Linked DNA regions of Spartinivicinus poritis. Each later gene encodes a partner of the first gene's protein in a complex. Links are inferred from orthologs where the notes say so. Each region holds a gene or a part of one and is shown on either strand. Other genes may lie near its edges. The genes, in order: ORQ98_RS00575 and sdhA.

Region 1 (7,378 bases):
CTGCAATTGTAATGGTCACCGCTTATGGCCGGGAAGAAATTATGCAACAGGCACAAGGTGCCGTGGATGGTTTTTTAATTAAACCTGTCAGCCCTTCCGTATTACTGGAAACTGTCTTAAGAACCTGCGACCGCTGGTATCGAGCCAGAGTATTAAAAGGCAGTCAGCAATTGACTCAAATAGCACCACAACTGGCGGGTGCTAAAGTATTGTTGGCAGAAGATAATGAAATTAACCAGCAGGTTGCTCAGGAATTATTATTAGCACTGGGCTTGAATGTTGTCATTGTTAATAATGGTCGAGAGGCAGTAGACCGCATTCAGCAGGATAACTTTCAACTGGTATTTATGGATATTCAAATGCCTGAAATGGATGGCTTTCAGGCAACAGAAAAAATTCGCAGTATGCCTCAATTTGATAAGCTGCCTATTGTGGCAATGACAGCTCATGCAATGCGACGAGATCGAGAAAAGTGCTTGGCTGCAGGTATGAATGACCATATTGCAAAGCCATTAAACCCTGATGAATTGAGTGTCATGATTGCCAGGTGGCTCAAAGCGAAACCCATTATTAGCAATAAAAGGGTTAATCAACCTCAGTTAGAGTGGCCAGAGCAGCTTGCTAGTATTGATTTAACTGCAGGCTTATCCAGGGTTATGCAAAATCAGGTTTTATATTGTAAGTTGCTCCGCGATTTTATTAATCAGCAGCCAGCAAATTTGCAGTCACTAGGGCAGTCACTTACTAATCGAGACTGGGAGCAAGCCCTTTATCAAGCTCATACAATGAAGGGGGTTGCGGGTAATATTGGTGCTAACGAATTACAAGACAGTTGCTTGGCATTAGAAAAACTAATTAAAGCAGAGCAGTTTGAGCAGGCTGAGCAGGCATTTAATCAACTAGAAGCATGCTCTCAAATGTTGTCAGAAGAATTGAGTCAGTTACCAGGAGTCATTAGTGAAGACACTGATGATACGACAACTGACATCCAAGCAGCTGTTGGAGCTGAAGTGACTAGTGAGCATAATAGTAGTGATGCCTCTGCTGCAGATGAACTTGGTCAATTGAAAAATATGCTGGCTAGTGGGGATACCGAAGTAATGGCTGTATGGCAAAAGTTAATGCCCCAGTTAACGAACGCACTTGATCCAAAGCTGCTTGGCCAAATTGGAGAAAAAATTGATAACTTTGACTTTGATGAAGCGTTGCACCTAGTAGAAGAGAATATCCCTTAAATATATCGTTGCAAAAGACTAGCAATACGCCTATCAATAAACCCTGTTGCCAGAAGCCTAAAGGCAGCATTTGTTTGGCAGCAGGGCAAGTGATAGTGTTAAACCATTAATAGCATTAGGTCATTATTGAGCTAGCAGGGCCATAGCGGCTTCCATCTCATCACTCAAGTCTTCAGCTTCGTTCATGTCTACATTTGGATCTAAGCCGAGTTTTTCAAAAGCCTTTATTGAACTCCAGTCCATTTCTGTATAAGGGTGGCCAGTGCCGACTAAGCTTTGTAAGTTAGCGACCATCACAATATCTACGTAATCTACTTTAGGGGAGTCTCGATCAAACTTGATATATTCTTCAGGCACTTTGGCAATCATGCTGGGGAAATCCCAGGCTTCAAGAATTTTGGTGCCTAGAGTGGGGTGAGTTTTTTCAATAACATGAGCCAGGGTAATACTATCGGGAATGTTAGAGATACTTTCCACATAAGTCAGCACTGGTAGTGCACCAATTTTATGCATGAGTCCTGCAAGCATTGCTTGGTCTGGTTGTAGCTTAGTATAGTGTCGGCATAACACATTGCAGATACCTGCAACTTCAGTGCTTTTAGACCACACATCGCGCATCATTTTGTCTACAACATCTGAAGTAGCTTGGAACATTTGCTCCATCGCCAGCCCGGTGGCAAGGTTGGCACTATAGGTCATACCTAGCCGATTCACCGCCATTTGGATATTATCGATTTCACGGCTGGTACGCATTAAGGGGGAGTTAACGACCTTTATAATGCGAGCGGTAATGGCGGCATCATTACTAATAACTTTTGCCAACTCAACCACTCCTGCTTCCGGGTCTTCTGCGGTTTCCCGTACTTTTAATGCTACTTCAGGAAGGGTTGGCAGGCTTAATTCATCATTTCTAAGTGCGTCTAAAATCTCTTCTTCAATTCGTTCTGACAGGTTAGCCATAGGGAAAGCACCCAAATTAATCAGTCCGGGATTAGTATAGTCCGTTTATTTGGCGAACAGATAAATATACCCCTAGTGTATTCAGGTTGTCGCAAAATTTACTTTCTGTACTCTTTTGCAACACCCTCTATTACCTGGGAGGTGTATCTTTTTAGACAGTATAGGGCAAATCCAACAATATCACTTTTTCATTTGGCTGTTTGGCAAAATATAAGTCATCTGCTGCAACTGCCTTATCTTGTAGTACAGCTAGTGCTTGGAACTGGTTATTGGTTATTTGTGCGCTATTAATCAAGTGGCCTACATTTGCCGTATGTGAGTGAGACTGGAGAGGAGTCATATTAGGAATCGGCTGATCTGTTTGGTATTGAATGCAATACAGATGATTTTTTTGTTTCCCTAAATATTGCATGCGCGCAACAATTTCTTGACCTGTATAGCAGCCTTTTTTAAAGCTTATACCTCCTGTTACCTGCATATTAAACTGTTGAGGAATAAATGCCAGGCGAGCTTCCTGGTTTACCCAAGCTAAACCAGCCTGAATATCAAGTAGTTGCCACTGGTTGTAACTAACTGGAGCAACTTCGGCAGGCAAGTTTTCCCATAATTGGACTGCAGTTGCTGTAGTTAACCAGACTTGATAACGATGGAGCTGGCTTGGTAGCTGACAAATCACCTGGTTACTAAAAGACTGGCTTTGTCCAGCTTCGGATGGTGTTGGTATTTGCTGGCTATTGAGTAATGAAGGGATATGTGAGCCTGTTAGTCCAAGGCTTACATATTGGTCAGTGACATTAAGCATTTCGGCTTTAAAAAAAGCACAGTATTTTTTCAGTTCTTCAATCATCGAGTCGACTAAATTACGATCCATAATTAGCCAAAAATGATTGGGCAAGCGAAGTAAGTAAAAGTTAGTAAGCATTCGTCCTTTGTTATTACAACAGGCACCTAATGTCAGGGTATTGTCTGGGAGTGCTTTGACATCACAAGTCAGTTGGCCTTGTAAAAATTGCTCAGCACCTTCTCCAGATACTTGTAAAATTCCTTGTGGTCCAAGGTCACTAATGATGGACTGTTGAGTTATGTCTGATAGCTCTTCTTGGTTATGGAAGCATGTCAGTAGATGGCCATCAAAGGTTGCACCCTGTTTAGTTAGAAATGATTGCCATGTGGTGGTCATGTTGAACATTTAACCTGTTGTTAGTGATGATGATAAAAGAGAATATGATTGACATATTACTGAGATTATCAACATGAATAAATGCGTAATTTGTTGAGGAAGCATATAATGCTAGGGCTAGGGAGTGGAACAGACCCTTATCTCAAAGTAGTAGAGGCTTGTTATGAAATCACAAACTGAACTCAATCGGTTATTTTGGCATAGTCGGCGCGGTATGCTGGAGTTGGATGTACTATTAGTGCCTTTTTTAAAGGAAGCTTATCCGCAGTTGAGCCCTGAAGATCAAGCCCGTTATGAAAAGCTACTGAGTTGTGAGGATCAAGATATGTTTGGCTGGTTTATGCAAAAAAGTCGCCCAGAAGACCCTGACCTAGCTCGTATTGTTGATATTATTTTGGATCGAGTGCAACCAAAGGAGTAGCGCTAAATTAATGGTCACCAACTTAAGTTAAAAATCAGTTCTTCTAAGGCGCTTTGTATTTACCTTACTAGTTTATATTTAGGGTTGGCAGTATTACTTTGTTGGCTGGTAAATATACACTGGGCACTTAAGTTAACTACGGTTGGTGGCCTACTGGCTTTTGGTTGTTATCAAACTTTGTTGTATGGATTAAAAAAGCTGCCAGGTAGCATTATTGAGCTTAGGCGGTTGAGTCAAACTCAGTGGCAGTTACTAACCAACCAGCAAGTTACTTTTCAGGGTGAGCTAGCAAATGACTGTTTTATCACTGTGCCCTTAACGATTGTTCGGATTAAAGTAGGCCAGTTGTCACGATACTCGCTGGTGATTACCCCCGACTCTGTTGATAAAGAAGCCTACCGTCAATTGCGAGTAATTTTAAGCCACGACTTTGCCACTGAGCCAGAAAACCCTATTCTTTAAAACCTAGCTTTGCAAAAGTCTCTCTTGTTGCAATTAGGTACAACTTTCTGTTGCTTACCGTTAGAAGTTCGCACCTAGAAAATTTTCAGGGATTAAGATAGTGTCAGTAGCAACGGGTAATTGCTCTGGATAGTCAAGGGTATAATGCAAACCACGACTCTCTTTTCGTTGCAAGGCAGACTGGATAATTAAGTCTGCAACGACAGCCAGGTTACGCAACTCAATTAAGTCATTACTGACTTTATAGTTGCTGTAAAATTCATAAATCTCTTGTTGTAAAAGGTCAATACGGTGTTTGGCACGCTGTAAGCGCTTATTGGTTCTGACGATGCCTACATAGTCCCACATGAACCGTCTTAACTCTTCCCAGTTGTGGGCAATAATAATGTCTTCATCTGAGTCAGTGACCTGACTCTCATCCCATGCTGGTACAGCTGGTGTTGTCTGGGTGTTTGGCAGTTTTGCTAAAATGTTTATTGCAGCAGAGCGGCCATAAACAATACATTCTAATAATGAATTACTGGCTAATCGGTTGGCTCCGTGTAAGCCTGTAAAGCTGGCTTCTCCAATAGCGTAAAGGTTGGGAATATCTGTTTGGCCATGCTGATCAACTAAAACTCCCCCACAAGTGTAGTGAGCGGCAGGCACTACTGGAATAGGTTCTTTGGTGATATCAATACCAAAGCTGGCACAGTGCTGTAATATGGTGGGAAAATGCTGCTCAATAAATTTGGCAGGCTTATGACTAATGTCTAAAAATACACAGTCTAAACCCAAGCGTTTCATTTCATGGTCAATGCCTCGTGCCACAATATCGCGAGGAGCTAATTCACCACGAGGATCAAACTGATCCATAAAGCGCTGGCCATTGGGTAATAGTAATTTGCCACCTTCTCCTCTAACGGCTTCAGAAATTAAAAATGACTTGGCATGGGGATGAAATAAACAAGTAGGGTGAAACTGATTGAACTCCATATTGGCTACTCGGCAACCTGCTCGCCAAGCCATCGCAATGCCATCTCCTGAAGCACCATCCTGATTACTCGTATATAGATAAACTTTGCTGGCACCACCTGTCGCAATGACAGTGAACTTAGTTTGAAATAGCTCTACTTGATCAGTGCTAAGGTTCAGTACGTAAGCACCTATACAACAGTTGTGAGCATGACCAAATTTTTGGCTATTAATCAAGTCAATGGCAACACGTTGGTCAAATAGAGTGATATTAGGATGAGCCTGTGCTTTTTCTATAAGTGTTTCAAAAATTGCTTGGCCAGTGGCATCGGCTGCATGGATAACTCGGCGATGGCTATGACCACCTTCTTTAGTAAGGTGAAAGCCATTGTTACTTTTTCTGTCTTTGGTAAAAGGCACGCCACTATTAATCAGCCATTGGATGCTTTCTTGGCTGTGACTAACGGTATATTTCACTGCATCTGCGTGGCAAAGACCCGCTCCAGCCTTTTCAGTATCGTTAATATGCGCTTCTATGGTATCGTCACTGTCAATTACAGCGGCAACACCTCCTTGGGCCCAATAAGTTGAGCCAGCAGCCAGGTCGGCTTTGCTTAATACGGCTACACTGGACTGTTCAGCAAGGTGAAGCGCTAACGTCAGACCTGCTGCACCGCTTCCGATAATGAGGACATCAAAATGATGGGCTGTTTTCATAGGGTGGGAGCTAATCAATGGGCATTTAACAAAAAACGCTAGTATAACTGCATACCCTTTATGGCGGCTAGCATGATTACGACACTAAAACTGTTAATTAAATAACGAGACTGCTGTGGCGCTAATCAACCAATTTTGTGAAAAGGCTTAAGGTTCTGGAAGGAACTTAAGGCGATTGAGTGAATCAATTATCCGTCAGGAAATAGAAAGTTGTTTTCTATTAATAGACTACAACTGTTGTTAGTTTGGCTGAGGTACAACTAGCTTGATAGCTAATCAGCAGTTAGGCAGACAGATAATACAGATAACTAAGGCATTTTTAGGTAGTTTAAGAAGGCAGTTGAGTAAAGTTAATTGGGTAAGTTGGTTTATTAAATCCTGCGGGGCATGATTAGATGACTTATCCTAAAAAAGCAGAGAACTTTTGTTATTGAGTATGGTCTACACAACAGAACAAAATGTGATGCTTCGGCAACTCCCACGGGGCTTTCAGCTGCAACTGCAGCCTTTAGCCATTGAGCGGGGGAGGTGGCGATGGTAAGTACGCAAGACTCGGATCAACGATTAGTTGAGCGAGTGCAACAGGGGGATAAGCGTGCTTTTGATATGTTGGTAATGAAGTACCAACACAAAATCCTGGGACTTGTTAGTCGTTATATTCATGATCATCAGGAAGTTCAGGATGTTGCTCAAGAAGCGTTTATCAAAGCTTATCGAGCACTTGATAAATTCAGAGGAGATAGCGCATTTTATACCTGGTTGTATCGAATTGCGATAAATACAGCAAAGAATCACTTAGTATCCAAGGGGCGACGCCCACCTGATACTGATGTTGATACAGAGGATGCTGAGTATTTTGAAGGGCAAAATCCTCTTAAAGATATTGAATCACCAGAAAATCGGCTTTTTCGTGATGAAGTAGAAAAAGTGGTCTACAAGGCAATTGCGGGCTTGCCTGATGACCTAAGAACAGCGGTGACATTACGAGAATTTGATGGCTTAAGTTATGAAGAAATTGCTGAGGTTATGCAATGTCCCGTTGGGACAGTGCGGTCACGAATTTTTCGTGCAAGGGAAGCAATTGATAAACAAATTAGGCCATTAGTTAACCAAGCTTAATGATTTAATAATTGGTTTGAGATTATTGAAGTTAAGCTATTTAAAGTTAGGCATGAAAGAGAAAGAAATGCGACAAAAATATAGCTATTCTTGTGAGGTGCCTCATGAATCAAGATGAACGTTTGTGCGAGTCATTGTCCGCATTCATCGATGGTGAGGCCAGTGAGTTAGAAATACACCGACTACTTAAACAGTCGCAAGAGAATGATGCGGTTAGACAAACATCATTTCGGTATCACCTGATTGGTGAGGCCATGCGACATGAAACGCATCAGTTTTCCTCCATTGATATTTCCTCTGCAGTGAGTGCTTCGATAAAGGAGGAGCCAG
Region 2 (7,632 bases), on another replicon or contig:
ACATCATGTGCAAGAAGTTTTCGCCATAACTTAAGTCATTGCGAGGGTACATGAAGGGTTGGCCAATGGAATATTTATATACCATTGCAGCCAGGGTTGGCATTTTTGAAATCAACCGGAAAGCGGCAATTTCTCGGTGGTGCTCATTACTGATATCCAGTGAGTCATGGTAGAAAGCGGATAATGCGCCAACTACCCCACACATGATGGCCATTGGGTGCGCATCACGGCGGAAACCGTTAAAAAAGTTACGCAGTTGCTCGTGAACCATGGTGTGGTTTTTTATTGTGGCAATAAATTTGGCTTTTTGCTCGGCGTTGGGTAGGTCGCCATACATCAGCAAGTAGCAAACTTCTAAATAGTCTGATTGTTCGGCTAATTGCTCGATAGGGTAACCACGGTGTAGCAGTACGCCTTTAGAGCCGTCAATAAAGGTAATTTTTGACTCGCAAGCGGCAGTGGATACGAAGCCAGGATCAAAAGTAAAAAAACCTTTGGACGTTAACTCTCTTACATCAATTACATCAGGCCCAAGCGAACCGGAGTAAACGGGTAGCTCATGGGTTGTATCGCCGATGGTCAATTGCGCTTTTTTTTCTGCCATCTAGGCCTCCTATCATGCCATTCTTTTGGAAGGGTAAAACATCATTGGTACGGATATACCCTCTTACTATTGTAAAACACTTAGGGTCTGTTGACGTTTAAGCAAAGAACGCTTTTGGCAGCTTGCAAGTAATTATCAACAAACGCTAGTAAATTGACGAATAAACACCGTCTTAATTATATCTTCCCAGGAGGTGGGAGGGTGTCGAAAACCTATTACGATACCCTCAGTAAACGGGCACAACTATAGAGAGAAAGAACATTTTGTCAAATGTGCCCAGGTTGGGGGCTTGTTGAATAATTATTACTGAAAAATTATATAGTTGTTACCTTTAAGCTATTGTAGACTCCAAGAAGAAACAGCTTAGCCTATTTTAGTAGCATATTTAACTAGTTAATAACAGTCTTCTATCTTTGAAATTAATCGCTGGTTATTACATTAGGGAAGCAGCAATTTTCTGTTTATATAATATTTGATTAAAAAATAATCTGATTGTGGGTGGATGTAGTAACATTACACAATTGTAATTAATAAACGATCTATTTATACTTCAGCCGCGAATTTGTTGGGGTTACTGGCTAATACAGTCAATGACTTCTAACCTATTTATGAAACGAGCTGCATCCTATAAATAAGTGGCGCCACTCATTTATAGGATGCAGCACGAGTCTTTGTACGCGTCCAAAAGATATCACGCCTGACTGGGCCTGCTTGAGTGTGAAAGAGCCGTGAATAGCAAACGACCTGTAAACTTAGATCTTAGAACTATAAAACTCCCGTTACCAGCGTACACTTCCATCCTCCACCGTATATCGGGTGTCATTCTTTTTGTTGGCATCGCTTTTCTTTTAAGTGCTTTGGAATCATCCCTAAGCTCTGAAGAAGGCTTTAACAGTATAAAAGAAACAATGAGCCATCCCTTCGCCAAGTTTATCACTTGGGGTTTATTGTCAGCATTAATTTATCACTTTGTTGCTGGTGTAAAACACTTGTTGCTCGACATCGATATTGCTGATGGTAAAGAGTCTGGCTTATTAGCCTCCAAAGTGACACTTGCTGTTTCTGTATTACTGATTCTGATCGCTGGGGTGTGGGTATGGTAACCAATGTAACCAACTTGTCTCGTAGTGGCTTATATGACTGGATGGTACAGCGTGTATCAGCCATTGTACTAGGTGCCTACTTTATTTTTATGATGGGCTATTTCATTACGCATCCTGGCTTGACCTATGCTGACTGGCATGCACTTTTCAGCGGGACAGGTATGCGTATTTTTAGCTTAATGGCCATTGTCGCATTAGGTGCACATGCCTGGGTTGGTATGTGGACCATCACGACCGACTACCTGACTGAGCAAGCAATTGGCAATAAAGCGGTTGTTGTCCGCTTTTCTGTTCAAGCGCTATGTGGCTTTGCCATGTTTGCTTATGTGGTTTGGGGTATTCAGATTTTGTGGGGATTATAATCAATGGCCAATATTCGCACCATTTCCTTTGATGCAATTGTAGTTGGTGGTGGTGGTGCCGGGATGCGCGCGGCACTGCAATTGACCGAGTCAGGTGTTAAAACTGCCTGTATTACTAAAGTATTTCCAACACGTTCGCACACAGTTTCCGCTCAAGGTGGTATCACTTGTGCGATTGCCAGTGCTGATCCTAATGATGATTGGCGTTGGCATATGTACGACACCGTAAAAGGCTCTGATTACATTGGTGATCAGGATGCTATCGAATATATGTGCTCGGTAGGTCCGCAAGCTGTATTTGAGCTTGAGCATATGGGGCTGCCATTTTCCCGTACTGAAACCGGTCGTATTTATCAGCGGCCGTTTGGTGGTCAGTCGAAAAATTTTGGTGAAGGTGGTCAGGCGGCGAGAACCTGTGCTGCGGCTGACCGTACTGGCCATGCTTTATTGCATGCACTTTATCAAGGTAACTTAAAAGGTGGTACTACCTTCTTAAATGAATGGTATGCCGTTGATTTGGTTAAAAACCAAAAAGGGTCAATTGTTGGGGTTGTTGCGATTTGTATCGAAACCGGCGAAACCGTTTATATCAAATCCAAAGCCACAGTATTAGCAACCGGCGGCGCTGGTCGTATTTACCAATCAACCACTAACGCGCTTATTAATACCGGGGATGGTGTGGGTATGTCATTGCGTGCTGGTGTGCCTGCTCAAGATATGGAAATGTGGCAGTTCCACCCAACCGGTATTGCTGGAGCCGGTGTGCTGGTGACTGAAGGCTGCCGTGGTGAAGGTGGCTACTTAATCAATAGCGAAGGTGAACGCTTCATGGAGCGTTATGCCCCGAATGCAAAAGACTTGGCTGGTCGTGATGTAGTGGCTCGTTCAATGATTTTAGAAATTCTGGAAGGCCGTGGCTGTGGTCCAAATAAAGACCACGTACTGTTAAAGTTAGATCACTTGGGTGACGAAACCCTGAATTTACGTCTGCCTGGTATTTTAGAGTTATCCCGTACCTTTGCCCATGTTGATCCAGTTAAACAGCCAATTCCGGTGGTCCCAACCTGTCACTATATGATGGGAGGTGTGGCGACGAATGTGGGTGGTCAGGCGATTGCTCAAGATAAGAAAGGCAAAGACATGGTTGTTGAAGGTCTTTATGCCTGTGGTGAAGTGGCTTGTGTTTCAGTACACGGCGCTAACCGTTTAGGTGGTAATTCACTGCTTGACTTAGTGGTATTTGGTCGTGCGGCTGGTTTACAAATTGAGCAGTCATTGCGTGAAGGCTTTGACTCAATGGATGCCAGTGATACTGATATTGAAGCAGCGATGTCCCGTTTGAATCGCTTAAATACATCAAAAGGCGGTGAAAAAGTCGCTGAAGTGCGTGCTGAATTACAAAAGACCATGCAGCTTTATTTTGGTGTATTCCGCGAAGGCAAGAGTATGCAAAAAGGCATTAAAATACTCGAGGAAATTGGCGAGCGGATTCAAAATACCCATTTAGAAGACAAGTCATCTGCATTTAATACGGCACGTATTGAAGCACTTGAGTTGGAAAACCTTTATGAAGTAGCCTTTGCTACAGCGATGGCGGCTGAAGAGCGCAAAGAAAGTCGTGGTGCTCACGCCAGAGATGACTATCCAGATCGGGATGATAAAAACTGGTTAAAACACTCTATGTATTTCCCATTAGAGAAACGGATTGGTAAGCGAGACGTTAATTTCTCGCCGAAGACAGTTGATGCGTTTCCACCAAAAGCACGTAAATACTAAGGGGGAGATCATGTTAGTCAGTATCTATCGTTATAATCCTGAAACCGATAAAACCCCTTACATGCAGGATGTGACCATTGATCTTCCTGAAGGTAAGGATTTAATGGTGCTGGATGTATTGGGTTTGTTGAAAGAAAAGGACCCATCGTTAGCTTACCGTCGTTCCTGCCGTGAAGGCGTATGTGGCTCTGATGGCATGAATATGAATGGCACTAATGGGTTGGCGTGTATTACCCCTGTATCAGAGGCCACTAAAGGTAGCAATAAACTGATTTTGCGGCCATTACCTGGGTTACCGGTGGTACGTGACCTGGTAGTGGATATGAGTCAATTCTATAAGCAGTATGAGAAAATTAAACCTTATCTGCTGAATGATGAACCAGCACCAGCAATTGAACGGTTGCAAATGCCTGAAGACAGAGAAAAATTAGACGGCTTGTATGAGTGTATTTTATGTGCCTGCTGTTCTACTTCCTGCCCTTCATTTTGGTGGAACCCTGATAAGTTTGTTGGTCCTGCTGGTTTATTGCAAGCTTATCGTTTTCTTGCAGATAGTCGTGATACGCACACTGAAGAGCGGCTTGCAGAATTAGACGACCCTTTTAGTGTATTCCGTTGCCGGGGTATAATGAATTGTGTCAATGTTTGCCCTAAGGGGCTTAACCCAACTCGCGCCATTGGCCACATTAGGCAAATGCTGTTAAAGAGTGGGACTTAGTAATAGTAATTTCAGGTGTTTCAGTTCATACTGTGCACCTGTTTTTGTAGGGCATTTAAACAGGTAGGTCAAGTTATTTACAGTAGGATATTTTTTCTGCCTGTGAATATCTGACAAAATAATCAAAAGGGAGGGTGCAGGCCCTTTTAATTATTTTGGTTAGATGTACTTATACTAAATGCTTTTGGTAATAGGTATAAAACCCAAAGCGTCAGTTGGTTGAGTATTTCCGACAGGTGCCCTACATGCAAGGTTAACTGTATTGCAGTGCATAATGCACTTATAAATGTACTTGTAAGAATGTGCTTATATAGAGTGCGTTTATAAGAGCGTCTTTTTAAAGATAGGCTTTTAAAAAGGTGCTTTGAATTTTATGTATTGTCATGCAACTGAATAGCCGGAGCTGGTAGATTGTGTTTAATTTTCGTTTAAATACAACTGCCGTAATGCCCCGGTTTTTGTGTGAGTGTTAGAACCGAAATATAACGAGTCTGTTTGTCGGCCTATCTGGTAAAGCAGCTTAAGCTTATTTGGTCAACAAGTAATAAGCTGTTTAGCCCTAGATAAAAGCAGTTTTGCTTGATCGGGGGTGAAAACCTGACAAAACTTGCCGGATAGCTGTCTTACTCATGGGGTAATAAGAATGCAAGAAGGTGTCATGCACCAGATGTGGCGGACGGCGCATATATCTGGTGGCAATGCAGCTTATGTAGAAGAGTTATACGAGCAATTTTTGCGTGATCCAAATGCCATCCCAGAAGAGTGGCGTGATTATTTTGAAAAATTGCCACAAATTGAAGGCGTCAGTGCTCAAGATGTTTCGCATGCAACAATTCGAGAACACTTCCAGCTACTAGCCAAACAACGATCTACCTCCCATGTAATGGCACCGGTTTCCGTTACTTCTGAACATGAGAAAAAACAAGTTCAGGTAATGGAGTTGATTGAGTCATTCCGTCAACGGGGTCACCAGAATTCCAAGCTTGACCCCCTAAATCTTCAGCAGCGTCAGCAAGTCCCAGATTTAACTTTGGAACATCATGGGCTTAATCAAGCTGATTTAGACACCGTATTTCAAACAGTTTCCCTCTCTTTCGGTAAAGACGAAGCCACTCTTAAAGAGATCTGGCAAGGTTTAAAAAACACTTACTGCTCTACCATTGGTGCTGAGTTTATGCACATAGTGGATTCAGAAGAGCGTCGCTGGTTTGAGCAGCGCTTAGAGTCCAATCGAGCCCATCCAACGATTAGCAAAGAATCCAAACTGCATTTATTAGAGCGACTATCAGCTGCAGAAGGCTTAGAAAAATATTTAGGCACTAAATACCCAGGGACTAAACGCTTTGGTCTGGAAGGGGGCGAAAGCTTAGTGCCAATGGTTGATGAACTCATTCAACGGGCCGGCTCCTATGGTGCCAAAGAAATGGTTATTGGCATGGCCCATCGGGGTCGCTTGAATTTATTAGTGAATATCCTGGGTAAAAACCCCGCTGATTTATTTGATGAGTTTGAAGGGAAAAAACTCCAGGATGAAGGCTCAGGTGATGTGAAATACCATCAAGGCTTTTCATCTAATGTGATGACGCCTGGTGGTGAAATTCACTTGGCGATGGCATTTAACCCATCTCACCTGGAAATTGTTTCACCTGTCGTTGAAGGTTCGGTAAGGGCGCGTCAAGATCGTCGTAATGATGTTAATCGTGATTTAGTGGTACCTATTAATCTTCATGGTGATGCAGCATTTGCTGGTCAGGGTGTGGTAATGGAAACCCTGCAAATGTCGCAAACCCGGGCTTATAAGACAGGCGGTACCATCCATATTATTGTTAACAACCAGGTTGGTTTTACCACCAGTCGTCAGGATGATGCCCGCTCAACAGAATATTGCACTGATGTCGCTAAAATCGTTGAGGCGCCAATTCTGCATGTGAACGGCGATGATCCAGAAGCCGTATTATTTGTCACTCGTCTGGCTTTAGACTACCGGATGCAGTTTAAAAAAGATGTGGTCATTGACCTGGTTTGTTATCGCCGTCGTGGCCACAATGAGGCGGATGAGCCTTCTGGTACACAGCCGTTGATGTACCAAGTTATTAAAAGTCAACCAACCACGCGTACTTTGTATGCAGAGCGCCTGATTAAAGAAGGGACGTTGACTGCCGAAGAGGACAAGCAGATATTCGAAGGCTATCGCACCGCATTGGATAATGGCCAGCATGTTGTGAAAAGCCTGGTAAAAGAGCCTAACAAAGAGCTGTTTGTTGATTGGGCACCCTATATCGGTCATGAGTGGACTGCAAAACATGACACTCGGGTTGATGTTAATGTACTGCAAGAGTTGGCTAATAAATTACACGATATTCCTGACGGGGTTGTTGTTCAGCGCCAGGTAGGGAAAATCATTGAAGACCGCCGCAAAATGGCAGCGGGTGCTTTACCCATCAACTGGGGTTTTGCGGAAACTATGGCTTATGCCACGCTATTGCATCAGGACAATCCCATTCGGATTACGGGTCAGGATGTAGGTCGTGGTACTTTCTCTCACCGTCATGCGGTATTGCATAATCAAAAAGACGGTGAAGCTTATATTCCACTAAAAAATCTTGCCGAAGATCAGCCAGCCTTTGATATTTATGATTCATTCTTATCAGAAGAAGCGGTGCTGGCATTTGAGTATGGCTATGCAACCACTACCCCAAATGCACTAGTCATTTGGGAAGCACAATTTGGTGATTTTGCTAATGGTGCTCAGGTGGTTATTGATCAATTTATTACCAGTGGTGAGCACAAATGGGGACGATTGTGTGGGTTAACCATGCTCTTGCCCCATGGTTATGAAGGACAGGGTCCTGAGCACTCATCAGCTCGGTTAGAACGTTATTTGCAGTTATGTGCGGAACATAATGTACAGGTTTGTGTACCCACAACCCCTGCACAAGTGTTCCATATGCTTAGACGACAAGTGTTGCGTCCGCTGCGTAAACCGCTGATTGCTTTAACACCCAAAAGTTTGCTTCGCCATAAACTTGCTGTTTCAACCTTAGAAGAACTGGCAGAAGGTAGCTTCCA

What was found.
Region 2: the proteins of ORQ98_RS00575 (region 1) and sdhA are in contact, whole or in part, in a crystal structure (PDB 6C12), measured with the Escherichia coli proteins. The link is inferred for Spartinivicinus poritis from one-to-one orthologs.

Annotation. Positions count from the first base shown.
Region 1 is NZ_JAPMOU010000001.1:122,100-129,477, reverse strand. The notes cover bases 2,432-5,167. They hold ORQ98_RS00575 (FAD assembly factor SdhE), read left to right. Parts: upstream 2,432-3,538; coding sequence 3,539-3,796; downstream 3,797-5,167. Other genes in these bases: nadB (L-aspartate oxidase), read right to left, coding at 4,319-5,167; ORQ98_RS00570 (protein YgfX), read left to right, coding at 3,803-4,258; ygfZ (CAF17-like 4Fe-4S cluster assembly/insertion protein YgfZ), read right to left, coding at 2,432-3,375. Also shown: ORQ98_RS00590 (transporter substrate-binding domain-containing protein), read left to right, coding at 1-1,235; ORQ98_RS00585 (HDOD domain-containing protein), read right to left, coding at 1,359-2,195; more of ygfZ, read right to left, coding at 2,347-2,431; more of nadB, read right to left, coding at 5,168-5,929; RNA polymerase sigma factor RpoE, read left to right, coding at 6,464-7,048; ORQ98_RS00555 (sigma-E factor negative regulatory protein), read left to right, coding at 7,153-7,378. UniProt on the Escherichia coli protein: An FAD assembly protein, which accelerates covalent attachment of the cofactor into other proteins.
Region 2 is NZ_JAPMOU010000003.1:288,336-295,967, reverse strand. What follows is about bases 1,469-4,458. They hold sdhA (succinate dehydrogenase flavoprotein subunit), read left to right. Parts: upstream 1,469-2,072; coding sequence 2,073-3,845; downstream 3,846-4,458. Other genes in these bases: ORQ98_RS04305 (succinate dehydrogenase iron-sulfur subunit), read left to right, coding at 3,856-4,458; sdhD (succinate dehydrogenase, hydrophobic membrane anchor protein), read left to right, coding at 1,701-2,069; sdhC (succinate dehydrogenase, cytochrome b556 subunit), read left to right, coding at 1,469-1,707. Outside these bases: gltA (citrate synthase), read right to left, coding at 1-604; more of sdhC, read left to right, coding at 1,333-1,468; more of ORQ98_RS04305, read left to right, coding at 4,459-4,563; ORQ98_RS04300 (2-oxoglutarate dehydrogenase E1 component), read left to right, coding at 5,207-7,632. UniProt on the Escherichia coli protein: Two distinct, membrane-bound, FAD-containing enzymes are responsible for the catalysis of fumarate and succinate interconversion; the fumarate reductase is used in anaerobic growth, and the succinate dehydrogenase is used in aerobic growth.